Regions from separate parts of the Novosphingobium sp. TK71 genome, predicted to be linked through region 1. Evidence: predicted binding sites of a transcription regulator. Region 1 holds the regulator's gene; each other region holds the start of a gene.
The links. Region 1 encodes LexA, which represses DNA repair genes until DNA is damaged. Its sites were predicted from a motif close to GTTCCNCNCTTGTTCT; they were not measured.

Region 2: ACXJ16_RS13355 (ImuA family protein) is a predicted target of LexA. The motif match lies at 4,492-4,507, and genes of this name have one in related genera.
Region 3: ACXJ16_RS08260 (ATP-dependent helicase) is a predicted target of LexA. The motif match lies at 4,278-4,293, and genes of this name have one in related genera.
Region 4: ACXJ16_RS08325 (PA0069 family radical SAM protein) is a predicted target of LexA. The motif match lies at 1,498-1,513, and genes of this name have one in related genera.

The regions. Positions count from the first base shown of each region.
Region 1 covers NZ_CM143962.1:1,002,977-1,010,277, reverse strand. The annotation lists gene ACXJ16_RS04600 (anthranilate synthase component II) at 1-552, shown strand, start outside; gene trpD (anthranilate phosphoribosyltransferase) at 549-1,550, shown strand; gene trpC (indole-3-glycerol phosphate synthase TrpC) at 1,573-2,361, shown strand; gene moaC (cyclic pyranopterin monophosphate synthase MoaC) at 2,424-2,903, shown strand; gene ACXJ16_RS04580 (molybdopterin molybdotransferase MoeA) at 2,900-4,111, shown strand; gene lexA (transcriptional repressor LexA) at 4,209-4,904, shown strand; gene ACXJ16_RS04570 (ComEC/Rec2 family competence protein) at 4,960-7,173, opposite strand; gene gltX (glutamate--tRNA ligase) at 7,203-7,301, shown strand, end outside.
Region 2 covers NZ_CM143962.1:2,839,127-2,846,427, reverse strand. The annotation lists gene ACXJ16_RS13380 (LLM class flavin-dependent oxidoreductase) at 1-462, opposite strand, end outside; gene ACXJ16_RS13375 (ribokinase) at 529-1,485, opposite strand; gene ACXJ16_RS13370 (oxidoreductase) at 1,718-2,548, shown strand; gene ACXJ16_RS13365 (isochorismatase family protein) at 2,548-3,222, shown strand; gene ACXJ16_RS13360 (TauD/TfdA family dioxygenase) at 3,263-4,357, opposite strand; gene ACXJ16_RS13355 (ImuA family protein) at 4,521-5,291, shown strand; gene ACXJ16_RS13350 (Y-family DNA polymerase) at 5,209-6,711, shown strand; gene ACXJ16_RS13345 (error-prone DNA polymerase) at 6,708-7,301, shown strand, end outside.
Region 3 covers NZ_CM143962.1:1,796,516-1,803,816, forward strand. The annotation lists gene ACXJ16_RS08230 (bifunctional folylpolyglutamate synthase/dihydrofolate synthase) at 1-30, shown strand, start outside; gene ACXJ16_RS08235 (AmpG family muropeptide MFS transporter) at 27-1,349, opposite strand; gene ACXJ16_RS08240 (hypothetical protein) at 1,550-1,879, opposite strand; gene ACXJ16_RS08245 (pseudouridine synthase) at 2,132-2,884, shown strand; gene rsmD (16S rRNA (guanine(966)-N(2))-methyltransferase RsmD) at 2,905-3,480, shown strand; gene ACXJ16_RS08255 (hypothetical protein) at 3,544-4,182, opposite strand; gene ACXJ16_RS08260 (ATP-dependent helicase) at 4,318-6,603, shown strand; gene ACXJ16_RS08265 (carboxylesterase/lipase family protein) at 6,641-7,301, opposite strand, start outside.
Region 4 covers NZ_CM143962.1:1,814,048-1,821,348, forward strand. The annotation lists gene ACXJ16_RS08310 (TauD/TfdA dioxygenase family protein) at 1-4, opposite strand, end outside; gene ACXJ16_RS08315 (TetR/AcrR family transcriptional regulator) at 159-752, opposite strand; partial or broken gene ACXJ16_RS08320 (PA0069 family radical SAM protein) at 852-1,100, shown strand; gene ACXJ16_RS08325 (PA0069 family radical SAM protein) at 1,518-2,588, shown strand; gene ACXJ16_RS08330 (enoyl-CoA hydratase/isomerase family protein) at 2,717-3,514, shown strand; gene ACXJ16_RS08335 (hypothetical protein) at 3,587-3,874, shown strand; gene dnaE (DNA polymerase III subunit alpha) at 3,896-7,301, opposite strand, start outside.

The DNA of each region.
Region 1 (7,301 bases):
GTCCATTACGTGATGGAACTCGGCGCCGAAGTGGAAGTGGTGCGCAACGACGCCCTGACCGCCGCGCAGGCCATAGACAGCGGCGCGCAGGGTTTCCTTCTCTCGCCCGGCCCCTGCACGCCGAACGAGGCGGGTATCAGCCTCGATCTCGTGGGCGCCGCTGCCGACGCCGGCAAGCCGCTTCTCGGTGTCTGCCTTGGCCATCAGTCGATCGGTCAGTACTTTGGCGGCAAGGTCGTGCGCGGCGGCCTGATGCACGGCAAGACTTCCCCTGTCACCCATGACGATACCGGCGTCTTCCAGGGCATCCCCTCGCCCTTCACCGCGACGCGCTATCATTCGCTCATTGTCGAGGACATTCCGCAGGCGCTCAAGGTCAATGCCCGTTCGGACGATGGCCACGTCATGGGCTTCCGCCATGCCACGCTGCCGATCCACGGCGTGCAGTTCCACCCGGAAAGCATCGCGACCGAACACGGCCACGCGATGCTGGCAAACTATCTCAAGCTCTGCGGCCTCGACCCGAAGCTTCCGGCCCGCCTCGCCGCATGACTGTGGCAAGCCTTCCCGATCCGCTGCACCCTATCGAGGAAGCCGAAGCCGAAGAGGCTTTCGGTGCTATCCTCGATGGCAAGGTCGATGACGAAGCCATCGTTCGCTTCCTCATTGCCCTGACCGACCGCGGCGAAACCGCCGGCGAGATCGCCGGCGCTGCTCGCGCGATGCGGGCACGGATGATCCCCATCGCAGCGCCCGGCAACGCTATCGACGTTTGCGGCACCGGCGGCGACGGGCACCATACTCTCAACGTCTCCACAGCGGTCTCGCTGGTGGTAGCAGCCTGCGGCGTCCCGGTCGCCAAGCACGGCAACCGTGCGGCCAGTTCCAAGGCCGGCGCGGCCGATACCCTCGAAGCGCTGGGCCTCAACCTGGACCGGGCTGCCGAAACCGCGGAAGAAACGCTCGGCGACCTTGGCATCTGCTTCCTGTTCGCCGCGCGCCACCACCCCGCGATGGGCCGCATCATGCCCATCCGCAAGGCGATCGGCCGCCGCACGATTTTCAACCTCATGGGCCCGCTCGCCAACCCCGCGAACGTCAAGCGCCAGCTCGTCGGCATTGCCCGCCCTGCCTATGTGCCGATCTATGCCGAAGCGCTGATGCACCTCGGCAGTGAGCACTCGTTCGTCATATCCGGGGATGAAGGGCTCGACGAACTCAGCCTCGCCGGCGGCAACGAAGTGGCCGAGATCAGGCATGGCGAACTCTCAATGCGCCGGATATCGCCGGAAGATGTCGGCCTGCCGATATCGCCGGTCGGCGCCATCCGCGGCGGCGACGCCGCTCACAACGCCGATGCCCTGCGCCGCCTTTTGCTGGGTGAAACCGGCGCTTATCGCGATGCCGTGCTGCTGAACGCCGCCGGCGCACTGATCGTCGCCGGTGAAGTCGAAACCTGGCAGGAAGGCGTCGAGGAAGCGGCGGAAGCCATCGACAAGGGCCTCGCCAATGCCCTGCTCAACTGCTGGATTTCAGCGCTCAAGTCCTGACCCAGACGGTCCCGAGGAAACCATGTCCGACAAGCTTACCGAAATCTGCGACACCAAGCGCGTGGAAGTCGAAACCCGCAAGGGCTTCGCCACCGTGAACGACCTCGACGCTCGCGCCGTGGGCCAGTCCGCTCCGCGCGGTTTCGAGGCTGCGCTGCGCCGCAAGGCCCAGGATGGCTTTGCCCTGATTGCGGAAATCAAGAAAGCTTCGCCGTCCAAGGGACTGATCCGGCCTGATTTTCGCCCGGCAGAACATGCTGTCGCCTATGAGCGCGGCGGCGCGGCTTGCCTTTCGGTCCTCACCGACGCTCCCTATTTCCAAGGCCACGAGGACTATCTGGAGGATGCTCGCGCTGCATGCGCATTGCCGGTCATCCGCAAGGACTTCATGGTCGATCCCTGGCAGGTCGCAGAGGCCCGCGCGATCGGCGCGGACGCCATCCTCATCATCGTTGCCGCTCTCGACGACGTCCTGATGGCTGAACTCGAAGCAGCTGCTCACGAACGGGGCATGGATTGCCTCGTCGAAGTTCACAACGAATCTGAAATGGAGCGTGCAAGCCGGTTGAAATCGCGCCTGATCGGGGTCAACAATCGCGATCTCAAGCACTTCGTCACGGATATCGCCATTACCGAACGTCTGGCCCCCCTCGCACCCGGAGGGACCCTGCTCGTCAGTGAAAGCGGGATCAACGCCCATTCCGATCTGATCCGTCTGTCAGGTTGCGGTGCGCGGACGTTCCTGGTCGGCGAAAGCCTGATGCGCGAAGCTGACGTGGAAGCTGCGACCAAAGCACTGCTTTTCGGCTGATCCGCGACTTCAGACCGTTTCGAGATTAGCGTAAGCACGCAGATCCATGGAGAGGTGAGGCGATGAGCAAGAGCCTGACGCACATCGATACCGAAGGGACCGCACGCATGGTCGACGTCGGCTCCAAGAATGAGACACGGCGTGTCGCGGTGGCCTCCGGCCGCATCGTGATGACGCAGGATGCGCTCGAAGCGATCCAGGCCGGCAATGCCCCCAAGGGAGATGTCCTGGGCACTGCCCGTATCGCCGGCATCATGGCCGCTAAGAAGACCGGTGACCTTATCCCGATGTGCCACCCGCTGTTGCTTGATGCCGTAAACCTCGATTTCACGTTTGACGCACAAGCCATATCCGCCAAGGCAACGGTAAGTCTAAGCGGCAAGACTGGCGTTGAAATGGAAGCGATTACAGCGGTTTCCGTCGCACTCGTAACAATCTACGACATGGCGAAAGCGCTTGATAAGGGCATGATCATCGGCGACATTCGCCTGATCGAGAAGACAGGTGGAAAATCGGGCCACTGGCGAGCTGAAGCGCTGTGAAGCCGCACCTTTCCCTCGAGGAAGCGCAGTCCCGTCTTCTTGCACTTGTCGAGCCTCTCCCCATCGAGCGGGTCGATATCGACGGCGCGCTCGGACGCTTTCTAGCGGAACCCTTGCGCGCTCATCGCAGTCAGCCTCCGGCTGATCTCTCGGCAATGGATGGATATGCCGTAACCGCCGACCTGTCGGGGCCTTGGCGCGTTATTGGCGAGAGCGCGGCCGGCCATCCTTACGAAGCGTCAGTCGGCGCGGGCGAAGCAGTAAGGATTTCGACCGGTGCGATGCTGCCTGAGGGCGCCCAAGCCGTTATCCTTCAGGAAGACCTCGCTCGCGAGGGGCAACAGATCACCCTGACGGGAGAGGCACCCGAACCTAGCCACCGCCATATCCGGCGCTGCGGCATGGACTTTGTGGAAGGCCGCGAACTTCTCGCCGCCGGTACTTTGATCGGCCCGGCGCAAGCCGCGCTCGGCATTGCCGCCGGCCATCGCCACCTGCCCGTCCGACGGATTCCGCGGGTAACCGTCATAGATAGCGGCGACGAACTCTCGACCGACCCTGAGTTCTGCGCCAACCATCAGGTTCCTGCCAGCAACGGCGTCATGCTGGTTGCCATGGCCCGCTCTCTTCCGGTGGATGCGAACCGGATAGGCCCCGTGGCCGACAAGCTCGATGACCTCATCGCCGCCTTCGAACAGGCGAGCGATTCTGACGTCATCGTGACCAGCGGGGGTGCCTCGGTCGGCGATCACGATCTTGTCCGCCCGGCCCTCGAAGCATGGGGCGCACAGCTGGACTTCTGGCGCGTGGCCATCAAGCCGGGCAAGCCCCTGCTCGTGGCGACCCGCCAGCGCGCTACCGGGCCGCAAATTATCATCGGATTACCGGGGAATCCGGTATCCAGCCTTGTGACAGCCTATCAGTTTCTCCTGCCTGTCCTGCGGGCCCTGTTGGGGGCTTCACGGCCAATCCCACAGCCGGTTGCAACCCGGCTTTCGGCCCCCCTGCCCGCTGCGGGCAACCGCCGGGAGTTTTTGCGCGGTTACTGGAACGGCGAGACGGTCTGCGCGAACCCGCTTCAGGACAGCGGCGCTCTGGCATCGCTCGCGGCAAGCAATGTACTGATCGATCGCCCCATTGGCGCGCCGGCCGCGAATGCAGGAGATGTTGTTGAAGTGTTCTTGCTCCAAAATGGCGGTATTGCTTGACGATACCGGATTCGTTGCATAATTGTTCCCTCATTGTTCGCAGGCAAATCGCCGGACGAGACAGGGCCATGGGCCGCAGAACGAAGAGGCAACGCAGATGTTGACGCGCAAGCAGCACGAATTGCTCCGGTTCATTCAGGTCCGGCTTGAGGAAAGCGGCATCTCGCCCAGCTTCGAGGAAATGAAGGAAGCGCTGGACCTCAAGTCCAAGTCCGGCGTTCACCGCCTGATTTCCGCCTTGGAGGAACGGGGTTTCATTCGCCGCCTCCCCAATCGCGCTCGCGCTCTCGAAGTCCTGCGCCAGCCTGAGGATGCAACGTCCAAACCTGCAAGATCGACTCCGGCGGCGAACAGCAACGATACTGCAGCGCCTGTCCGCGCACCCCAGATCGCACCTGCCCCCGCGAACGATGTCATCGAAATCCCACTCCACGGCCGCATCGCCGCCGGCGTGCCGATCGAGGCCTTCGAAGGACAGTCCATGCTCCCGGTTCCCGCAGCGCTGCTTGGTTCGGGCGAACACTATGCGCTCGAGGTTTCGGGTGATTCGATGATAGACGCGGGCATCCTCGACGGCGATTTCGCCTTGGTGAAGCGCACCAATACCGCTCGCGACGGTGAAATTGTCGTCGCTCTCGTGCGAGGGGCTGAAGCCACGCTCAAGTATCTGCGCCGCGAAGCCGGAATGGTGCGCCTTGACCCTGCCAATGCCGCTTACGAACCGCAGATTTATGGGCCTGACGAAGTCGAGGTTCAGGGCAAACTGGCCGGACTGCTACGCCGCTATCACTGATGCGGCTCAAGCGTGAGACGATGTCCGGTTGTTCCGCCGTCTCGCCGCCGCGTTATTACCGGGCCTTGGCGATGACGCCATAAGAAAGCGGCGGCGAACGCCACCACCCATGATCACCTTGCGCATCTGCCACTGAATGTACCGTGCGGCGCTTCAGGTCGATCGCCACGCCGCCCGTCTTGCTCAGCATGTTGCGATCCGCCTTCAGCCAGATTGGCTGACAACTTCGCGGCAGACGTCGGCCCGCAATTACGAGATAGGCGCGCTGGCAGGCCCGAGCCAAAGTGTCTTCCGGCACGATATCCCGGCCCCTGGCGATCAGTATGTGGCGCGCCTTCCCGCCACGTTCCAGCATCAACGCACAGAAATCCGGGTTGCATCGCACGCCCGGCCAGTCTGCAATCAAGACGGGTTTTGACTGAACTCCCGCTACTTCCATCAGATTGTCCAAAACGTAATCGCTCGAGCTGTCGCGCAGCATGACAAGGCGCCTCCCCGGACCGTCAATCAAAGCAACTTGGCGGCCATCTCCCGAAACGACGATGTCCGGCGGGGTCAGCAGGAGCAGGCCGATAAAGCCGCTGGCGACTGGAAGCAGACCCCAGAGCCTGGCTTTTCCGTGCCAAAGCCCCAGCCAAAGTCCTCCAGTCACGAAAAGTAGAAACTGCCATCCGCCCATCGTCGGCGCCATGCTCACCGCACCGGGCCGCGAGGCGATGAACCGTGCCAGACCGATCAGCAGATCGATGGCTACTCCAGCAAGCCACCAGACCGGCGATCCGGCCCCAACGATATCGAAAAGCAGCGCCGCGCCGACCAGGGGCATGACAAGAAAGGTCGTGAGCGGGATGGCAACCACATTGGCGATCGATCCATAGAGTCCGGCGCGGTGAAAATGATAAAGTCCGATCGGCATCAGCGCGAGTTCGATGGCTACGCCCGTGACGAGGATCAGGGATAGGCTGCGCAGCGCCTTGAAAGGCAATGCTTCGTCACGGGCCGAGAACCAATGCCGGATGGGCACCGCATTGCCTAACGCGATCAGCACGACAACGGCGGCAAAGCTCATCTGGAAGCTAGCGCCCACAATCGATTCGGGCCAGATCAGAAGGACGATGAAGGCGGCCGCCGCAAGCAATCGCATCGACAGCGCCTCACGCCCCATCGCCAATGCGGCAAGTACCAGTAGCGCGCTCACGCAGGAGCGTATGGTCGGCACCTGCGATCCGCTCAGCAAAGTGTAACCAACGCCCGCCAATGCCCCGCTAGCCGACGCAAGGACAGGCAATCGCACCCGCAACGCCAGCGCGGGAGATAACGCCAGCAGGCGCAGCGCGAGGATATAGACCGCACCGACAACTGCGCTGACATGCAGGCCGCTGATCGAGAGCAGATGCGCAAGTCCGGCATCGCGCATCGCCTGGGCCTCTGCCTTGCCGATCCCGCCCATGTCCCCTGTGACGAGCGCCGAGGCGATCCCGCCGGCGGATCCTTCAAGGCTTGCAGCGATATGACGGGACAGCCGCATTCGCTGCTCGCCAAGCCAGTCGTCACCCGCTCCGGGGGAAAGCACCTCCACAGGGGAAAGCACGGCGCCGGTTGCGGATATCCCGGCGAACCAAGCCGCCCTGGCGAAATCGTAGGCGCCAGGCAGCATCGGAGGTGCCGGAGGCATCAATCTCCCGCGGAATCGGATGATAGCGCCGGTTGAAAGTGCCGGAGACCGCGCCGATGCGGGCAAGTTCACGCGAACCTTGATCGGCCTGCCGGTCCCCGGCTCCCGCAGTGCCAGAATCAGTCTGTCCCGCTTCAGCGCCGGCTGCTCCTCGATCGCGAGAACGCGGGCCGTGAATGTTCCGAACAGCGGCCTTGCGATCGCCGGCTGACCAACCGTTTCCGAGCGCGCCCAGACAACGAGACATCCCGCCATGACGAGAAGCGAGCAAGCGATCATCGCCTGCCTGATATATGGAATCCGCGTAGCACCCTGAAGGCAGTACAGTGCGAATAAAGCAACTGCGACGCATACTACGCAAAGGGTGACCCACTCCTCGGCTGTAGGCAGGAAAAACCACGCAGTTATGCCGGTTCCGAAGGCTACGGTGAGCCATGGTCCTCTAGCGAAACCGCAGTTCGAAAGAAAACACTCGACACCGGCCAAACTGCTCGACAAGTGGCTCTGGCTGATCCATGGGCGATGCTGCAATGCAGCGGTTCCGGCAAGATCCGGATGCTCTGAATCAAGTGACGTGGCGGCTTGGCTGGCCATGGCGCGCATAGGACAGGAAGGTTACAATAATGGCAAGCGGCAGTGCATCGAGCGGACCAGACGGCAGCAAGGCCGTCGTCACGCGCTTTGCCCCCTCGCCCACGGGTTATCTCCATATCGGCGGCGCC
Region 2 (7,301 bases), 1.6 Mb from region 1:
GTGATTCACGTCCTCGGGCCAGGCGCCCATCTGCGCGAACTCACCCTTGTAGGAGCCGGTGACGACATTGAGACCGGCACGGCCCCCGCTCACCTGCTGGAGCGTCGCCATCATCTTGGCGGCGACCGCCGGGTTCTGGAGCAGGGTATGCAGCGTGGTGACGATGCGGGTCTTGCTCGTCACTTCGCTGAGCGCGGCCATGAGCACGATCGGATCGAGCGAGGAATCCCAGTGATGGGTTTCGCCGCCGTAGCCGCGGAACTTCGACATCGACATGATGAAGTCCATGCCCGCCGCCTCGGCCAGCACGGCGCACTGGCGGTTGTAGGCATAGGAGCCGTCAAGTTCGGGCTTGTTCTTCGACAGGATCCAGCCGCCATTGGCGACCGGCAGGAACAGGCCGAGGTCCTTGCCGCCGTTGTCCGAAGGAAGTCCGAAGGGCGTCATGGGAAACTGGTTCATCGTATCCTCTTGTTGGCCTGTGTCTCCGCCAGACGGGCATTGAAGCCTGCCTCGCTTGTGCGCCGATCAGCTTAGGGAAGCGGCCGACCGGTTCTTGATTGGCAGCGCATGTTCTGTTGCCGGCCTGCCGATAAGGTCCTCCACCGCCTCCCGCATCGGCATCGCCGGCGCGGCTCCCTGCCCCAGCGTGCAGAGAGCGGCAGCGACAGTGGCATAGGGCAGCGCCTCCTCAAGGGAGACGCCCTCGTCAAGCAGCGCTGCCAGCGCTCCGCAGAAACAATCCCCTGCGCCGATCGTGTCCACCGGGATCACCGGCAGGGCGGGCACGTGAAGCTGCCAGCCGGTCCGCACCGCCAGCGCGCCCGCCGCCCCCAGAGTGACGATGACGGTCTGGTCCTCCCGCCGCAGGAGCCCGCGCGCGGTTTCTGCGATCACGGCCATGTCGTCATTGTCAGGGGCACTTTCGAGGCCGAGGAAAGCGGCCATCTCGTGCTGGTTCACGATCAGGATATCGACATGTTCGAACAGCGCCCGTCCTTCCTGCACGGCGGGGGCGCCGTTGAGGATGCGGACCGCCTTCGACTTCGCGAAAACGGGCAGCAGGGCGGAAACCGGCACTTCGAGTTGGGCAAGCAACACGCCCTCGCTCACCGGTCTGGCGTCCCTCAGCCGCGCATTAGCGCCGGGCACGACGATGATCTGATTCTCCCCCACCGAATCCACGGCGATATAGGCTGTGCCGGTGTCCACGCCTGGCAACATGGCAACGCCGCCGACGTCGATGCCGTCCGCCTTGAGGCGCGAGAGCATCCAGCTTCCCGAATCGCCTTCGCCCACCGCACCCACCATGTAGGTTTCCGCACCCATCCTTGCCGCCGCAACGGCCTGGTTTGCGCCTTTTCCGCCCGGTAGCCTGGCCGTGGCCATGGCCATGACCGTCTCGCCGGGCCGGGGAAGATGCTCCAGCGAAGTGATGATATCGAGATTGATCGAACCGAAGATGTGAACTGCCAAAGCTGTCACCTAACTTGTCTGGCGCCCAACCTGTTTCGCGCCCCTGCTTTTGTCATGGGCTGCATGGCCCCCACAGGCAGGTCAAGCGCGAGGCGCCGCCGTGCGCGCTGCCGCAACAATTGCGGTCTCCAGCGCAAAGAGCGCGGCTCGGCCCTCCTCCTACTCTCTCCTTGACCGAGCCCGCACCGGCGCCGGTATTTCTGCTTCGATAGTTCTACGCCAATCCTGAAGGGAAACGAAGATGACGAAATGGCTCATCACGGGCATCGGCGGCGGCCTCGGCCGCGCGGTGGCGCGTGCCGCGCTCGCACGCGGGGACGTGGTCGTCGGCACGACCCGAAGTGCGGGAGACCCGGAATTCGAGGCGCTGGCACCGGGCCGCGCGCATGTCCTCACCGTCGACCTGACCGACGAAGCCTCGGTCCGGTCCGCCGTTGCCCGGGCCGAGGAACTGACCGGCGGAATCGACCGCCTGCTCAACAATGCCGGTTACGGTCTGGTCGGCGCGATCGAGGAAGTCTCCATCGAAGAAGCCAAGGCGCTGTTCGAGATCAACCTGTTCGGCGCGATCCGCATGATCCAGGCGGTGCTTCCCGCCATGCGGGCGAGACGCGCCGGTCACGTAGTCAACATCACTTCGGTTTCTGGACATGCCCCCTGGGCGGGCACGGCCATCTACGGCGCCAGCAAATATGCCCTCGAATGCGTGGGCCAGACCCTTGCGCAGGAAGTGGCACCGATGGGCATCCGGGTCACCAATGTCGCGCCGGGCGGCTTCCGCACCGGATTCGCCGCCTCGGGTCTCAAGGTCGCCGCGAAGGACATCGCGGACTATGAGGAAGGCGCACACTTTGCCCGCCGCAGCCTGACGGAGGGTGCCGGCAGCGAAAAAGGCGATCCCACGCGCGGAGCCGAAGCGATTCTCGCGGCGCTCGATGCGCCGGAACCCCCGCTGCACCTGTTCCTTGGTGAAGACGCCCTGCACTACGCCCGCGACCAGATCGCCTTCGTGGGCGCGCAGATGGACGAATGGGAATCGCTTTCGCTTTCCACTGCGTTCGAACCCGCCTGATGCACCGGGCGCGGCTTCCCGAATGGGCCGTTGCGCGCGGGGCGGGATACAACAGCTTCGATACGATCCTCCCCGCCCGCAGTGCGCTGGTCGTGATCGACATGCAGGCTGCCTTCGTTGCCGAGAGCGAGGTCTTCGGCAACGCCTACGCCCGCGCGGCGATCGAGCCGATCAATCGGCTGGCAGCAGCCATGCGCCGGGCGGGAGGACAGGCCATCTGGACCCGCCAGACGGTCAGCGACGAGCCGCACCTCGCGGTTCCCGCATGGCAGTACGACATGTCGGACCCCATGGTCGCCCGTGCGGTGGAAGCCTTGCGCGCAGGCACGCGGTCGCACGCCATCCATCAGGCCATGGAATGCCGAGAGGACGACCTCGTGCTCGACAAGTACCGCTACGGCGCCATGTCCTGCCCGGCGGGCGCGCTGGAGAAGGTGCTTCGGGTAAGCGACGTGGAACTCGTCGTGCTGGCAGGCACGCTCACTAACGTCTGCGTGGAATCGACGGCGCGGGAGGCCAACATGCGAGGCTGGAAAGTGATCGTCGTTGCGGACGCCTGCGCAGCCGTGAGCGACGAGGAACACAACGCCGCACTTCTCAATCTGCGGCTGAACTTCGCCGATGTGAAGACGACGGACGAAGTGCTGGAAATGCTGGCCCCCCGGCCCTCTTGAGCGGTGCAGGGGGGGAGCCTGCCCCCCTGCATTCCCTTCATCAGCTCATCAGGCGCGGCACCGAGACGGAGAACACGTCGAAGTGCCCATCGGGATGCTCTTCCTTCCCGTCACGCGGCGCGGCGCGGTGCTGGACGACACCGTTCTTGCCGAAACCGTCCACCACCGGACGCCCGGCATCGCGGCTCAACCAGAGGCGCAGGAGATGGCGCTTGCGCTGCGGCTCGGGCCAGTCCCAGAACGTGGTGCGGGCATGAAGCGCGGCGTAGTTGGAAAGCCACTGGATGTCGCCGGGGCGGAAATCCATCTCGATCGCCATGCCCTCTTCGTAAGTGATCGTATCGAAGAGTTCGAGCACCTCGATCTGCTCGGGCGTCAGCTTGGGCACGCCTTCGTATTCCTGCGCGGTGAGGATATAGAGCGAACCCGCATACATCGAGAACACGCCGTCCACGAGGCTGACGATCGGCGAGGTATAGGTATCCGCCGGGGCATTGTGGTCCTGACGGCGCCAGTCCCAGTGGAAGGGTTCGAGCAGCAGCGGCGCCAGATCGGGGCGGCGGCGCAGGATCTCGTTGTAGATTTCGGCACCGGAAACGAGGCAGGAAAGCCCACCCTCCTTGGCCGGACGCAGGCACATGAGCGCGACGATATCCGAGCTGTCCGAGTGATAGACCAGCTTGTCGCGTACCTTGGAGGACAGCGCGGTGGGATCGTCCATGGTCTTGTCGCTGGTGGCGTAGACGTGGTCGATCAGGTCGCCCATCTCGTTCTGGCGGATCGGATCGCCCATATGCAGGCCGAGCACGTAGTAGATCGCGTTAGACAAGGCATCCGAATAGAGCTGGGTGCACAGGCCCCGGACCAGCACGAAACCGCGCCCATAGTCCACGTCCGCGCCCCATGATTCGACGGCATCGGCGCAGGCGACCAGCGGATATTCCTCGGCAGTGACGGTGCGCAGGTCCGGGTTCTCGGCCAGGAAGCGGGTACCCAGCTGCTCCAGTTCGGCAACCTGATCGTCCGAGAGCATGTAGATCCACTCGTCGGTAGCGGCCAGTCGGTCTCCGCGCCATGCGGCAGCAGTGGTGACGGGCGGGACGGCCTCCAGCGGCGCGGGAGCGGAACTGGCCATGCTTCGTGAGTCCTTCTCTGGGTCTGTAGCTATTGCCGGAGACCCTAGGCGGAATGCCACAATGTGACTTGGCGAGCGATGCCCGAAACCTTTTCCCCATGCGCATCCCATGATCGAACGGACTTCGATTGCGCAGGACAGAAATAGAACATAATATGAACATATGTTCGATTCGAGTCGCCTCAAACGTGCCGCGAGCCTCGTGCAGCCCTCTCTTGAGGGCTGGCCCGAGGCGCCTTTGCAGCAGGACGGCGTTCACGAATTCTACGCCGCCGGCGCTCAGGACGGCAGCGCCGCACTCGCCCTGGCCCTGCTTTGCGTGGTTCAGGGCACGGTCCAGAGATGCAGGCCAAGCGGACCGCTGATCTGGCTGCGTCTGGCAAAGGGCAAGCAATCCCGGCAGCGCCCTTATGCGCCCGGCCTTGCCGAACTCGGCATCGATCCCGCCGCGATAGTGCTGATGCGCCTGCCCGATATCCAGAGCCTGCTGCGCGCGGGTGTGGACTGCGTGCGGCACGGCGGCGCGGCAGCGGTGGTGATGGAGATGGACGGGCGCGCGCCAACCTTCGATCTTACCGCTTCCCGCCGTCTCGCGCTGGCGGCGGAACAGAGCGGCACCATGGTGATGATCGTGCGCAGCGGCGCCGAACCGACGCCCAGCGCCGCCCATACCCGCTGGCAAGTGGCCAGCGCGCCCTCGGTGCCCCTGCCCGCCGATGCACCGGGAGGTCCGGTGTTCGACATTACCCTGCTGCGCCGGCGCGGCGGGCGAGAGGGACTCAACCTGCAACTGGAATGGGATCGTGAGCGAGGCACCTTCCGAGCACCGATACCTGGCCGAGCGCCGATACTTGGCCGCCCGCCGCTATCTGGCGATCTATCTGCCCTTCCTGCCGTCCGAACGGGCGATGCGGGAAGGCGCAGCGCCGCCTGACGCGGCTTTCGCCCTCATCGCGAAGCAACGCGGGGCGCAGCGCATCATGGCACTGTCCCCCGCCGCGCTTTCGCTCGGCCTTTCGGCGGGGATGATGCTGGCCGACGCCCGCGCGCAGGAACCCGACCTTGTCGCGCTGGAGCATCGCCCCGAAGCGGACAATGCCCTGCTGCTGCGCGTGGTCGAGGCCTGCGAGCGTTACACGCCGATGGTCGCCCCCGATGGCGAGGACGCAATGGTGCTAGACCTCACCGGCTGCTTCGACAGTCTGGAAATGGACGAAACCGGCGTGCGGAACGATCTCGTAACCCGCCTCTCCCGGCTGGGTCTGCGCGCACTGGCCGCCTCAGCCGCAACCCCGGATGCGGCGCTCGCGCTCGCCCGCTTCGGCAAGAGCAGCTTGCGCGAACTGCCGGTGAGCGCGCTCGCCCTGGGAGAAGACGCCCACCTCGCCCTGCGACGGGCGGGGCTGCGCACTGTCGGACAACTCGCGGACCGCCCCCGCGCGCCTCTCGCCGCCCGGTTCGGCAAGGCCATGTCGATCGCGCTCGCCCGCCTGCTGGAGGAGCAGGATCGGCGCATCACCCCGCACCGCACCCTGCCCCCGATCTGGGTGGAGCAGCGTTTCGCCGAACCGATGGCAACGGTCAAACCCCTGCTCGGCGTGATCGAATGGCTGGCCGGACAGGCGCGGGATCTGCTCGTCGCGCGCGGACGCGGGGGGCGCCGCTACGAAGTCTCCCTGTTTCGCACCGACGGTCATATCGCCCGGCTGGCGGTAGACAGCGGCTTGCCCCTGCGCGAACCTGCCGATGTCGTGCGGCTGTTTCGCGAACGCATCGAATCGCTGGCCGATCCGCTCGATCCGGGATTCGGCTACGACCTGCTGCGCCTTTCCGTTCCGCTGCATGAAGACGTATCGGAGGGACAGGTTCGGCTGGATGAAGAGACCTCCGGCAAGCCGGACCTCGCCCCCTTGCTGGACCGCTTGCAGGTACGCTTCGGGGCCGAATGCCTTCACCGCTTCGCCCCGCGCGATGAACATTTGCCGGAATATGCAGACCGCCTCGTGCCCGCCGCCTCGGCCCCACAATCCTGGCCCCAGCCGGAAGTGGGCGAACCGCCCCTGCGCCCGCTGTTCCTGTTCGACCCGCCCCAGCCTGTCACCGTCCTGGCGGAAGTGCCCGACGGCCCCCCGCGCCGGTTCGGCTGGCAGGGCCGGCAACATCGGGTCGTACGGCAGGAAGGACCGGAGCGCCTCGCCTATCCCTGGTGGAAGACGGTCGAGGCCACAGGCCCCACCCGCGACTACTATCGGATAGAGGACGAGGACGGCCGCCGCTTCTGGCTGTTCCGCCACGGCCTTTATGGCAGCGAGAAGACCGATCCCCGCTGGTATCTGCACGGCGTCTTCGCATGAGTGCGGACACGCCGCCTTATGTCGAATTCGCCACGACGACGGCCTATTCGTTCCTGCGCGGCGCCAGCACGCCGGGCGAGATGGCGCTCTGGGCCATGGCCCTCGGCCACCCCGGTATCGGCATCGCCGATCGTAATACCGTGTCCGGCGTAGCCCGCGCCCTCGCCGCGCTGCGCAAGTTCGCGGAAAAGGCCGAGGCGGAGGGCGAGACCCTGCCCGATTTCCGCCTCATGGTCGGCGCAAGGCTGGTCTTTGCCGACGACACGCCCGAAATCCTGGCTTATCCGACCACCCGCTACGGCTGGGGCCGCCTGACTCGCCTGCTCACCACCGGCAACTTGCGCACGACCAAGGGCAACTGCGTACTGCACCTCGACGACCTGCTCGCCTTTCTGGAGGACATGCAACTGATCGTCGCCACGCCCGCCTCAGACGATCTCCTGCGCCGACTTTCGGATGCAGCCCCCGGCAAGGTGTGGCTGGGTGCGACGATGCTGCGGCAGGGCCGCGACGCCCGCCGCTTAATGGCCCTGCGCGAACAGGCCGCCATGACCGGCGTGCCGCTGATCGCCATCAACGACGCGCAATAC
Region 3 (7,301 bases), 790 kb from region 1:
CTGCGCGCCAACGAGGAGATTCCCGACTAGAACTCCCCAGGATTGTCCTCACCCGCGGTCCCCATCGCCTGATCGACAAGGCCGGTCCGGCACATCCACCAGAACAGGACGATGCCGGGCAGCGAAGCGACGGTGGTGACGAGGTAGAAGTTCACGTAGCCCAAGGCCTCGATCAGAGCGCCTGCCGTCGTACCGGTCAGGAAACGGCCGACGACACTGGCACTCGCCGAAATCAGGGCATATTGCGAGGCCGTATAGCGCAAGTCGCAGAGCGCCGAGAAATAGGCGATGACGACGACCCCGCCATAACCCGAAGCGATGTTCTCGAACCCGATTGCGCCGGCCATTCCCCAGTTGCTGTGCCCGGCGGCAGCCAGCGCCGCGAAGCTGAGATTGGAAATCCCCATCAGCACCAGCGAAACCATGACAGAGCGCTTCAGGCCCATCTTTGCGAATGCCACCCCGCCGATGAACACACCGATCAGATAGGCCCAGAAGCCCAGCCCCACGTCGTAGATGGCGATTTCGTCATTGCTGAAGCCAAGATCGTCGAACAGCAGGCGGAACGTGAGATTGGCCAGCGTGTCGCCGATCTTGTGGACGAGGATGAACAGCAGGACGAGAAACGCGCCGTTGCGGCGGAAAAACTCGCCAAACGGCCCGGCAATCGAATTCCAGACCTCCACGACACCGCGCTTTTCCACCACCACCTTGCGGCGTTCCGGCTCGCCGAGGAACAGCGCGGTGAGCATTGCGGGCAGCGCGAAGACCGCACAGGCCGCATAGCCCGCACTCCAGCCGTAACGCGCCGCCAGAATCAGCGCCAGCGCGCCCGCACCGGCAGAGCCGATGCGCCAGCCATATTGGCTCATGCCCGAGCCGGTGCCGAGCTGGTAGGGCTTCAGCGTCTCGATACGGTAGGCGTCGATAACGATGTCGAAGCTGGCGCCGGCAGCGCCCACCAGCACGGCGGCGATGACCGTCGCCCGGATACTGGCAGCCGGATCGACCAGCGCCAGATTGAGCACCGCGGCGATCACAAACACGCCGCAAACCAGCATCCACGAGACGCGCTGGCCAAGCCGGCCGATCACCGGAAGGCGTACGCCATCGATGATCCAGGCCCAGAAAATCTTGAGATTATAGACAAGGAAGGCAAGCGTGAAAGCGGTAACGGTCTTCTTGTCGATCCCGTCCTGCGCCAGGCGCGTCGTCAGCGTCGCGCCGATCATCGCATAAGGAAAACCCGATGACAGGCCGAGCAGGAATGCCGCCAGCGATTCCTTTTCGAGATAGGGCTTGATTGAATCCCAGACGCCGCGACGCTGTTCGATGCTTTGGGCGTCCACGCCTTACTCCCTGAAATTGCGATCCCGCGCCAACCTAACGCCGCAATGCTCGAAGGGAAGGCTGGATGAAGCGGCGATCAACAGGTATGGGCGGGCGAATGTCCAAACCTCCTTTCAAATCCGGCGGCCCGAAGCGTGGCGGCTCTTCCCGCGATGGCGGATCTTCTCGCGGCCCCTTCCGCACCGGCTCTGGCAACAGCTCAGGCAACGGAGGTCGGCGCGGCGCCGATAGAACCGGACGCGATGGCGCCCCCCGCAGCGACGGCCGCCGCGAAGAAGGCCGACGGGAGGAAAGCACCGGACGTGGCCGCGGCCCCCGCGACGGCCTGTCGCGCGATACGCGCCCGTCGCGGGATGATCGTCCGGCTCGTGCAGAGCGCTCCGGCCGCGACGACCGCCCGGCACGCGGTGGACGCGGCGATCGCGGCGAACTCTTTGGCCGCAACGAACGCCCGGTACGCGACGAGCGCCGCGCGCGCGACGACCGGCCCGTCCGCTCCGAACGCCCGGCACGCGGCGACCGGCCCCACCGGGACGACGCTCCGGCGCGCGGTGAACGCCCCGCACGTTCGGCCAGTGGCCCGCGGGACGGCGCGCCGCGCCGGAGCCCCGGCTCGCGTTCCGGCGAGTTTACACCTTCCGGCGGCGCATATGTTTCGCGCGGCTCGCGCCAGTCGGATTCGCGGCGACAGGACTCCCGGCCGTTCGACGGCGATCGCCCTCGCAGGAAACCGCCCCGCTCGGCCCCGCAGGCTGCCGCTCCTACGCCCAAAACGCCGGGAATGCCCGTGCGCGAAGGCGAACGCATCGCCAAGCTTCTCGCACGCGCCGGAATCGCCAGCCGCCGCGAGGCGGAACGGATGATCATCGAAGGCCGCGTCAAGCTGGGCGAGGACGTGATCGAAACGCCGTCTACCGTGCTGCACGATCTTCGCGGCGTGACGGTTGACGGCAATGCCGTCCGGGAGGCGGAGGAAACCCGCCTCTTCGTCTTCCACAAGCCCGCAGGCCTCCTTACTGCCGAACGCGATCCGATCGGCCGCCCCACGATCTACACCGCGCTGCGCAACGCCCTGCCCGAGGGCAGCGGCCGCGTGATGCCGATCGGCCGCCTCGACCTCAACACCGAGGGCCTGCTCCTGTTGACCAATGACGGCGAATTCAAGCGCCAGCTTGAACTGCCCGCCACCGGCGTGCCGCGCACGTATCGTGCCCGCACATTCGGTGACATTTCGCAGGACCAACTCGAGGATCTGATCGAAGGCATCGAGATCGAGGGCGTGGTCTACGGCAAGATCGACGCCAACATGGAGCGCCGCACGGGGCGTAACCAGTGGATCGAGATGACCCTTACCGAAGGCAAGAACCGCGAAGTCCGCCGCGTTCTCGAACATCTCGGTCTGCAGGTCAGCCGCCTGATCCGCACCTCCTACGGGCCGTTCCGTCTACTGGACCTGCCCAAGGGAATGGCGTTCGAGGTGGCTCCGCGCGATCTCGATAACTTCCGCCGCACGCTGCCGGGCAACGCCGCATGAAAGTGGGAGCGAAGGCCCCGATGAAAGGCGGTCCGATCAAGACCGGCCTGCGCATCGTTGCCGGTGAATGGCGCGGCCGGAAGCTGGCCACGCCGGAGGGGGAAAATACCCGCCCCACCGCAGACCGCACGCGCGAGACGCTGTTCTCGATGCTGGCCAGCCGTCTGGGCACTTTCGAGGGCTTGAAAGTGGCCGATCTCTTCGCGGGATCGGGCGCGCTGGGGTTCGAGGCGCTTTCACGCGGCGCGGCGCACTGCCTGTTCGTGGACCAGGATCCGGCAGCCATCCGCGCGATCCGCTCCAACATTGCCAACCTGCAGGCACAGGGCAAAAGCGATGTCCGGGCAGGTTCGGTAATGGCGCTCGGGCCTGCGAAGGACGTCCTCGACCTCGTCCTGCTCGATCCGCCTTACGAGACCGGGGCCGGGGTCGTCGCGATCGACAAGCTCGCGCGGCTGGGCTGGATTGGCGAGCAGACCTGGATATGCCTTGAAACCTCCCGCACCGAGGCCGTGTCCATTCGGGGCTTCGAGGTGGAATCGGCACGCGACGTCGGCAAGGCGCGCCTGCACTTCCTTCGCAAGACCGAATCCTGAATTCGCCGGCCTGAAGCAGTGCGCGTTGAAGCGCGCCGCTTCAGGCCGGAAGTCTTGCCTTCCTCAGACGCCGCCGCGATTGCGGCAATTGTCCGTCACCTTCTTGCTGCATACCGGATACGGCTTGTCCATCGCGGTCGCCGGAGGGGGCGTCAGCGCGCCCTTGTACGGGCCGCCCTGATATCCCTGATCGGCGGGCATCGCGGGGCGCACCGCCTGCTGCGCAAACTGCGGGTCGGGGACGCCGGTCGTGGGCATCCCCTCACCCGGAGGATTGGCCTGAGTGGGCGGCGTGGTCGGGGTCTGCCCGGCAAGCTGCTGCGATATGGAATTCCAGGCGATTGCCTGCTGCTCGGGCGTCATCTTGTAGATCTGTCCGCGCTGGTCCGGCGTGAGCGCCCAGTAGCCTTTCTGCTGCGGGTCCGTCAGGCTCCAGTAATAGGCCTGATACTCCGGCGACCAGGAATCGTAATCGGCACGCTGGGCTGCCGGCCACGAATCGTACATAGCCTTCTGTTCGGCAGACATTGATGCCGGAGAGATCGGCCTGGCCGGCGGCGTCCCGGAATCCGAAGGTGCTGCCGGCGGCGGAGGGGCTTCTGGCGCGGCGGGCATTTCGCCATTGGTATCCTGCGCCCCGATCGCTCCCGACATTCCCAGGAACGAAAGCGCGGCGGCTCCGGCAAGGAGATATTTTCGCATGATCGCTCTCCATGTTCTTGTTCGTGAACAACCGACGCCCCGTCCCTGGGATTGTTCCCCCGGTGCGACGAAGCGGCCTTGCGCCGCGACACCCCGTTCCCTAGATGTTCACGGGTGAACGATCTGCAATCCTCCATGCCCGAAGCCTCGTCGGACCCTCTGCTCGAAGGCCTGAATCCGCCCCAGCGCGAAGCCGTCCTGACCACTGACGGACCAGTGCTGATGCTGGCAGGCGCGGGAACAGGGAAAACCGCAGCGCTCACTCGCAGGCTTGCCAACCTGATCCGCAACCGGCTCGCATGGCCCAGCGAAATCCTCTGCGTCACGTTCACGAACAAGGCTGCGCGCGAGATGCGCGAACGCGTGGGCCATCTCATCGGCCCTGCCGTGGAAGGGATGCCATGGCTCGGCACGTTCCACGCGATTGCGGCGAAGATGCTGCGTCGCCACGCCGAACTGGTAGGGCTGCAGCCAAACTACACGATCATCGATACCGACGATCAGTTGCGGCTGCTCAAGCAGCTGATCCAGTCCGAAGGGCTGGACGAGAAGCGCTGGCCAGCGCGCCAGCTCGCCGGTTGCATCGATCGCTGGAAGAACCGGGGCCTCAATCCCGCCGACCTCGACGCTGCCGAGAACGAGACTTATGCGAACGGGCGCGGCCAGAAGTTCTATCAGCTTTACCAGGACCGCCTGAAAGCGCTGAACGCCTGCGATTTCGGCGACCTTCTGCTCCACATGCTCAACATCCTGCGCACCAACCGCGAGGTGTTGGAACAGTACCAGCAGCGCTTCAAATACGTCATGGTGGACGAGTATCAGGACACCAACCAGGTCCAGTACCTCTGGCTCCGCCTGATCGCACAGGGTCATCGCAACATCTGCGTGGTGGGCGACGACGACCAGTCGATCTATTCCTGGCGCGGCGCCGAAGTGGCTAACATCCTGCGATTCGAAAAGGATTTCCCCGGAGCCAAGGTCATCCGGCTTGAGCAGAACTACCGCTCCACGCCGCAGATTCTCGCTGCCGCCTCCGGCCTCATCAACGAGAACAGCCAGCGGCTCGGCAAGACGCTGTGGACCGAGCGGCACTCGGGCGACAAGGTGCGGGTGATCGGCGTATGGGATGCCCCCGAAGAAGCGCGCCGGGTCGGTGACGAGATCGAGCGCCTCGAACGCGAAGGCGCTCCGCTGGAACAGATCGCGATCCTCGTGCGCGCCCAGTACCAGACCCGCGAATTCGAAGACCGCTTCATCTCGATCGGCCTCAAATACCGCATCATCGGCGGTTTCCGGTTCTACGAACGCGCCGAGATTCGCGACGCTCTCGCCTATCTTCGCGTCATCGCCCAGCCCGCCGACGATTTGGCGTTCGAACGTATCTACAACGCCCCCAAGCGCGGGCTGGGCGCAAAGGCGCTGGAAGCGCTGCATGTCCTGGCGCGCCGCCGGAACATTCCGCTCGCCATGGCCGCGATCGAGATCGTCGATACCGACGAACTCCCCGCTCGCCCGCGCAATACCTTCCTCTCGCTGATGCGTGACTTCGCCCGCTGGCGCGAACTCGCCGGAACCGAGAACCCTGCCGACCTCATGCGCACCGTGCTCGACGAGAGCGGATATACCGATGCCCTTCAGGCGGAAAAGACGCCCGAATCGGCCGGACGCCTCGAAAACCTCACCGAACTCGCCCGGGCCATGGAAGAGTACGAGAGCCTGGGCGACTTTCTCGAACACGTCAGCCTCGTCATGGACAACGATGCCGCCTCGGACGAGGAAAAGGTCACGATCATGACCATGCACGGCGCCAAGGGCCTGGAATTCGACAACGTGTTCCTGCCGGGCTGGGAAGAAGGCGTGTTCCCCTCGCAGCGGGCGATGGACGAAGGCGGGCTCGCCAGTCTCGAGGAGGAACGCCGCCTCGCCTACGTTGCCATCACGCGCGCGCGGCGAAAGTGCACGATCCTCCACGCCGCCAACCGCCGGATCTACGGCCAGTGGACAAGCTCGATCCCTTCCCGGTTCATCGCCGAACTGCCTGACGATCACGTCGAGAGCGAAACGACATTGTCAGGCGGTGCTTCCCTCTGGCGCGCGCAATGGTCGGAACATGGCGATCCTTTTGCCGACGTCGCCCGGGCACAGCCCGCGCGCACGATGACACGCGGCCCCGGTTGGCAGCGCGCCGCTGCCCGCGAGTTCGATCCCGCACCGCGCCGCATTGCCGAAACCACCCGTAGCGCCGCCAGCTTCGCCGCCAAACCGCGCTCCGATATCGAGATCGGCGCCCGCGTCTTTCATGAGAAGTTCGGATACGGCACTGTCGCCGCGCAGGAAGGCAACAAGCTGGAGATCGACTTCGAGCAGGCCGGCCGCAAGCGGGTGATCGACAGCTTCGTCAAGCCAGCCGGAAGCGAATGAGCCTCCCGGCCGGCTGAACGCGTTGGCTTGGCGACGCCTAGATCCCGCTTTTGGCGGAGGCTGCCTCGATCTGCCGGAGCCACGGGTCAGCGCCGAATTGAGCGGTTCCGCCGGGCGAGAAGTCCATCAGCGCGGAGCCGTCTCCGGCGCGTGATTTCCATTCCGGCAGGCCTGCGCCGTTAGGATTGCCGGTCTTCGCGAAATTCACGAGATAGCTGCTGATGGTGCGGCCCATTTCCCGATCCCGCGCGCTGGTCTTGCCGCCGTATTTCACGTCCTGCGTATCGAGGAAGAACGGTATGTCCGTGGCATGGCCGGCCCCTTTGCCGCCGCCTTCAATCGATGTGGCAACGTAGGAAAAGCGGTATTCGTAGACAGGTGCGCCGCCGGCCGCCGCCAAGGCCGATATCTGCCGCGCCCCCGCAACCATGCTGCCCGAAATCCCGCCGATATCGTCACTTGTGGCACCGATCATCATCGGCACGCGATGGAACGTTTTCGCCTCGTAGGCATGGCGCTGATCCACCGCCAGCCTGCCATCGCTGAACGGGCTGGCGAATGTGCGCGGCGCGCCGCTCGGACTGAAGAGAGCCATCAGGTTGAGCCCATCCGTCACCGCATCGGCAGAAAGGCCGCGCAATTTTGCAAGGGCCTGCGGATCATCGCGGGAAATGCCCTTCGCTTCGGCAAAGCGCACG
Region 4 (7,301 bases), 810 kb from region 1:
ACATTTTCCGAACTCTCCCAATTCACTGACGAGAACGTCGTTCCTGCGATGCGCGAAGAACGAGGCCTGCATCAATCCGCCCATGGCGATAGTTGCGATCGGTATTGTGTTATCACGTACTGAACGCCCGTTCAAACAGGCGTGCAGCGGCGCGGCGATCAGTCGGCCCCGATCGGCTCCAGCCGGGACAGCCAGGTTTCCACGATGGCCATGGCGGCCTCATGGCCGTCCGTCACGCCCAGCGCCGATTCCATCACGATGGCCCGGCCGATCCCGGCCAGAACCACGGTGAGGCCGGCGGCGTCGAAACCTTCAAGCACCTTGAGGCGATCGCCCAGAATATGTTCGAGAATCTCGACCTGGCGCTTGCGCATGGCCATGCTGTGCTCCGCCATCATCTGGCGAACCGCCGGCCGATGGTTGGAAAGCGCCATGAATTCGAGGGACATCGCGGTCCTGCTGGTATCGACGAAGAAACACCAGAGCGCCCGCACCGGATCGTCGGAAGTCAGCGCCTCCTCAATCATGCGATCGCTTTCGGCAGCGCCCTGGCGCGAGACTTCGAGCAGGAGATCGTCGGTCGTGGGAAAATAGTAATGGACGAGCGAAGGCTTGAGCCCTGCCCGCGCCGCCACGCGCCGCGTGCTTGCAGCGGCATAGCCTTCGTCCCGAATGAGTTGGACGGTCGCCTCGACGATACGTGCCCGCGTCGCGGACGTCTCGGCTCCGATCCTGCGCGGTGCGCCTGCCATCAGATCTCCTTTGCCGCGCTGGCCTAGGGCCTGCGGCCGGGAAGATCAACCGGACCGCCGGGACTTGCCATTTGTTCCCTGTTTGTTCAAAAAGGCGGCATGAAGGTCCACAAGGGAAGAGGCGCCGTCAGCGGACAGGCCAGCACCCGCTTCAACCTCCCACAGCGGGAGGCCGATGGCGACTGGCTCGACAGCAGGGACGATGTCGACGGCCCTGCCCGCCATCCGGCCACGACCGTAACAGAAGAGCATCCCCGCTCGATCCTGTCTTTCAACAAATCTCCGGACATCCCGTTCGATCGCTCGATCAACGCCTATCGCGGCTGCGACCAATCCACTAACAGTTGTGTAGACCTAGAAAGAGGTGGATTTTCGAGATTTCGTTATTTACCCATTGCGAATGGATTGTGTGCCCACATTCAACTTGTCACGATTACGTGAGATTGGCTGGTCTCAGTGGGATCCAATTGGAATAGACGATCTTGATGATCGACCTGATGACGAATACGATGCGTACTTGACGCAGGCAGCTGCACGCCTCTCGAAGGGCGTGAGCACAGAAGATGTAGCCGCATACCTGATCGATGTAGAAACTAATTACATGGGCTTGGGCGCGTCAGCTAACGCTCGTCAGAGAGCGAACAAAACTGCTGCCGACATAGCCCATTATATCTCGGAGTTGCGCTCCCAGCCGCCGATTAAGGATTAGGGCAGCCGAAGAGAAAATGACTCGCACACCCCATTTGTTCCCTATATGTTCGATCTATGGAACGGATCAAGGGACGCGGCGCGACGAACAATCAAAGCAGCACTCGCTTCAACCTCACTAGTAGTGAGGCCGACGGCGACTGGCTTGATGAGGCCGATCAGATCGATGGTCCGCGCCCTAAGCGCGCGACGACAGTCACCATTCTCCATCCCAAAACGATCCTCTCATTCAACAAGTCCCCGGACATTCCGTTCGATCGCTCGATCAATTCGTACAACGGGTGTGAGCACGGCTGCATCTACTGCTTCGCACGGCCGACACATGCCTATCACGACCTCTCGCCCGGTCTCGATTTCGAAACCAGGCTCTTCGCGAAACCCCAGGCAGCCAGTCTGCTTCGCGAAACTCTGGCCAAGTCCGGCTATAGGCCCGCACCGATCGCGATGGGCACCAATACAGACCCCTATCAGCCTATCGAGGGGCGTTACCGCATCACCCGCGCCATTCTTGAGCTCTGCCTCGAAACACGCCACCCCGTGACGATCACCACGAAATCGGACCGCGTCCTGCACGATCTCGACCTGATCGCGGAACTGGCCCGGCTGAAGCTGGTGGCAGTGGCCATTTCGGTGACCAGCACGGACCCGCACCTGTCACGCCTTCTCGAACCTCGCGCCGCGACTCCGCACAAGCGGATCGCAGCGCTCGGCGAACTGGCCAGAGCCGGAGTGCCGGCCCATGTCTCGATCGCGCCGGTCATTCCCTCCATCACCGATCAGTTCCTGGAGGATATTCTGGAAGCAGCCTCCGCGCAGGGAATCCACGCCGCAACGTGGATCATGGTCCGGCTTCCTCACGAAGTCGCTCCCTTGTTCCGCGAATGGCTTGACGCTCATTTCCCCGACCGGGCCGGGAAAGTCATGGCCACTATCCAGTCGATGCGGGGCGGACGCGACAATGACCCGCAGTTCTTCACCAGGATGCGGCCGAGCGGCGTGTGGGCCGACCTTTTCCGGCATCGGTTCAGGGTTGCGATGAAGCGGATGGGCTTCGCGAAGCCGTCCATCGCGCTCGACTGTTCGCAATTTCGCCGTCCGTCGCTCGATGGCCAGCTCTCCCTGCTCTAGAGGCGTTTCAACACCTGTTGAAGCCACCTTTGGAATGCCCCCGAGAGGCAATTGTCCCGGCCATTGCAGACCTTGATCGCCGATCAGGAAAACCCGAGGATTCCTGTGCCATTCCAACCGGGGACGCCATGCAGGAACCCACCATTCTCGTAGATAGTCGCGGCGACGTGGAGATCCTCACTCTCGATCGGCCGCACGTCCTCAATGCTCTCGACGAGAACATGACCTTCGCGCTGCGAGACTATTTTGCCGGCCTGGCCGAGCGGCCCGAGGTGCGGGTGGTGCTGCTGCGCGGCGCAGGCCGGAACTTCTGCGCCGGACTGGACCTTTCCGGGTGGCAAAACGACGCATCTAGGGGCGAACTTCAGCACTTCTGGCGCCTGCAAAGGAGCCTCGCAGGGCTGCTGGAACTGATGCGCGCCTGTCCGCAGCCGATCATCGGCCTCGGCCATGGCGCGGCCTGCGGTGCGGGTTTTTCGCTCCTGCTGGCCTGCGATGTGCGATATGGCGCGCCGGACCTCAGGATGAATGCGGCCTACATCAAGATCGGCCTTGGCGGCTGTGATCTGGGATGCAGCTACTTCCTGCCCCGTATCGTGGGCGCTTCCGTCGCCACCGAATACATGCTCACCGGCCGCTTCATGGATGCCGGGAAGGCGCTGCAATGCGGCCTCCTGAGCGAGATCGCTCCGCTGGATTCCCTGCTGGATCGTGGGCTGGCGCTGGCCGGCGAAATGCTGGCCAATTCTCCGATGGGCCTGCGCCTTACGAAGGAAGGCATAAACCGCAATCTCGATGCGCGCTCCCTTTCGGACGCCATGGCGCTCGAAGACCGGCAACAGGTCATGATGTTGATGAGCGAGGATTTTTCGGAAGGACTGGCGGCCTTTCGGGAGAAGCGCCCGCCCAAGTTCCGGGATCGCTGAACGGGATCACGAAACCTTGCGCCGCTTTCACGCGTTTCCCCGTCCAACGATAAGACAGGACAGGAGGTCTGCATGACCGAAGAAACCGTTACAACTGAGCGCGCACCGGAAGCCCCCACCACCACGACCACGATCATTCGCGAGCGCGGCTCGTCCGGCGGGGCGACCGGGATAGTGATGGCGCTGATCCTGCTGGTCGCCGTAGTCGGCGGCATCTATCTCTTCAGCCAGGGTACGGAGAGCGAGACGGCAAAGGACAACGCGATCTCGGAGGCCGCGAACGAAGTCGGCACGGCCGCCAACAAGGTTGGCGACGCCGCCCAGGACGCCGCTCAGGACGTCAGCCGAAACAATCGGTAAGCTTGGCGCTTGCGCCGGCGGTCAAGCCGCCCGGCGCAAGCCCTCCGGGCCTCTTCTGGCGATAAGCGAGACATTCGAGAGGCCCTTGATGCTGGAGAGATGCTCGGCAAAGTCGCCGTCCAGCGCGAAATCGCGGCCTAGCCGCATTTTCTGGGTGCGGCCTTCGCCAAGGTGCAAAGTGGCGACAACCTCGCCGCAGCCGGGCGCCCCCGGACGCATGAGCATCGCGAGTTCCTGAACCGCTTCGATACTGTCTATTTCAAGCGACAGCAGCATCCGGGCATCGGCCTTGACCTCGTTCAACGGACGCGCGCTTCGCACCGTGACGCGCGGCGGCTCGTCGGGACTGGGGCTGTCCAGTTCGACGTTGAGCAGCACGCATGCCCCCTCCTTCGACCATTTGACGAAGTTCTCGACCATGCTCTCCTCGAAGCAGGAGGCCGAGAAGTTGCCGGACTGGTCCGAAAAGTCAGCCATGACGAAATCTTTGCCGCGCTTCGTCTTTCGCTTCTGGACGTTCTCGACCATCGCCGCCATCACCGCGCCGGTGCGGCCCGCGCCGCCCCCCGTCATGAGGCTGGAATAAGTGCGCGCGCCGTTGGCTGAAGCCACCGCGCGGAATTGCTCGACCGGGTGTGCGGCGAAGTAGAAGCCGAACGTTTCCCGCTCCTTGGCCATCTGGTCCATGCGGTTCCACGGATCCGCCTCGACGAAGCGCAAGCCCTGCTCGACGTGATCCTCACCCCCGAACAGGCCATGCTGGGCACTGTTTCGCTCACGGGAAGAACGGTCTGCTTCGGCCAGCAACGTATCGGCGTTGGCCAGGACCTTGGCGCGATTGGCCTCCAGCCCATCGAAGGCGCCCGCAGCCGCGAGGCTTTCCAGCTGGCGGCGATTCATCGATCCGGCCGGCGCGCGGCGGAACACATCGTCAAGACTGACGAACTTGCCGTTCGCCTCGCGCTCGGCAACGATTGCGTCCATGGCCTTTTCGCCGACGTTGCGGATACCGGCGAGCGCATAACGCACGGCGTGGCTGTCCGGCGTTTCCTCCACGCAGAACTCCGCTTCCGACATGTTGATGTCGGGCGCGGCGAGCTGGATGCCGTTGCGGCGCGCGTCGTCAACGAAGATCGCCAGCTTTTCCGACTGGTGCATGTCGAAGCACATCGAGGCCGCATAGAATTCGTGCGGGTAATGCGCCTTGAACCACGCGGTGTGGTAGGCGAGCAGCGCGTAGGCGGCGGCGTGCGACTTGTTGAAGCCGTAGCCTGCGAACTTGTCGATCAAGTCGAACAGTTCGTTGGCCTTGGCCGCATCGATGCCGGACACTTCCTTGCAGCCATCGACGAAGCGCTGGCGCTGCTTGTCCATTTCCGCCTGGACCTTCTTGCCCATGGCGCGGCGCAGAAGGTCGGCGTCGCCCAGCGAGTAGCCCGCCAGGATCTGCGCGGCCTGCATGACCTGTTCCTGATAGACGAAGATGCCATAAGTCTCGCCCAGAATGCCCGCCAGCTTGTCGTGCGGGTATTCGATCGATTCCAGCCCGTTCTTGCGGCGGCCGAACAACGGAATGTTGTCCATCGGGCCCGGACGGTACAGCGAGACGAGCGCGATGATGTCGCCGAAATTGGTCGGCTTCACGGCCGCCAGCGTGCGGCGCATCCCTTCCGATTCGAGCTGGAACACGCCAACCGTATCGCCGCGCTTGAGCAGTTCGTAGACCGCCGGATCGTCCCAGCCGAGCGTGGACAGGTTGATCGTGATGCCCCGCCGCTCAAGCAGGTCGCAGGCCTTCTTCAACACGGAAAGCGTCTTCAGACCGAGGAAGTCGAACTTCACGAGGCCGGTGTCTTCCACCGACTTCATGTCGAACTGGGTCACCGGCATGTCCGAACGCGGATCGCGGTAAAGCGGCACGAGCTGCGCCAGCGGACGGTCCCCGATGACCACGCCCGCCGCGTGAGTCGAAGAGTTGCGCGGCAAGCCTTCGAGCTGGACGGCCAGATCGACCAGACGCCTGACTTCATGGTCTACGTCGTATTCCCGGCGGAATTCGGCGACCGGCGGATCCTTGGTCACGCCGTGCTGCTTCCTTCCATGCAGCGCCTCGGTCAGGGTCCAGGGATCGGTTGGATGGTTCGGCACCATCTTGCAGAGACTGTCGACACGGCCGTAGCCCATCTGCAGGATTCGCCCGCAGTCGCGCAGCACCGCGCGGGCCTTCATCTTGCCGAACGTGATGATCTGCGCGACGTGATCGTGCCCATACTTGCGCTGGACGTAGCGGATCACCTCGCCGCGCCGGGTTTCGCAGAAGTCGATGTCGAAGTCAGGCATCGAGACGCGTTCGGGATTGAGGAAGCGCTCGAACAGCAGGCCCAGCTTCAGCGGATCGAGGTCGGTCACGGTCAATGCCCAGGCGACCAGCGAACCCGCGCCCGAACCACGGCCCGGACCGACCGGAATGTCGTTGTCCTTGGCCCATTTGATGAAGTCGGCAACGATCAGGAAGTAGCCGGGGAAACCCATGCCAACGATGATCTGCACTTCGAAGTCGAGGCGCCTTGCATAGTCGAGGAAGTCTTCGGTGACACCGCGCTCGGCGAGTTCGCGATAGGCTGCCTCCCGCTCTTCGCCCTGAAGGGCCATGGCGGCATCGAGTTCTTCCTCGGTCACGTCCGGCCAATAGGGTGCAAGCCGCCGCGCCAGGCCGGCGCGCGAGTTGTCCGCAAGCATCCGCGCTTCGCCCTCGAGGTCGCCTGCAAGGCTGGGCAGCAGCGGCTTGCGGCGCGGAGGCATGTAGGCACAGCGCTGCGCGACGACGAGAGTATTCGCCAGCGCCTCGGGCAAGTCGGCGAACAGTTCCTGCATCGCCTCGACCGGCTTGACCCAACGCTCGGCCGAGGACCGAGGGCGCTCGGGCGCATCGACCTGTGTGGAATTGGCGATACAGAGCATGGCGTCATGCGCGGCATGGAACTGCGCTTCGGCATATTGCGCCGGATTGGTGCCGACGAGCGGAATGTCGCGCGAATAGGCGAGCGCGATCAGGTCTTCCTCGCTTTCGTCCTCTACCTGCTCCCCCGTGCGCGTGATCTCGATATAGAGACGGTCACCGAACAGAGACTGCAAGGTATCGCAATAACTCTCGGCAGCCTCGAACCTGCCAGCCGCGAACAGCCGGGCGAGCGCGCCCTCGTCGCCGCCGGTAAGGCAGATCAGGCCATCGGTATGGCCGCGAAGCGATTCGAGCGGGACGTGGGGATCGAGTTCGAGCGGACGTTCGAGGTGAGCCCGGCTGACGAGATCGCACAAGTTGAGCCATCCCTGCTCGCTCTGGGCAAGAAGGGCAAGCCAGTCGATCGGCAGGTCCTGCCCCTGTGCCACCACGCCCGGCCGTGCCACTGCCAGGAACGTTCCGACG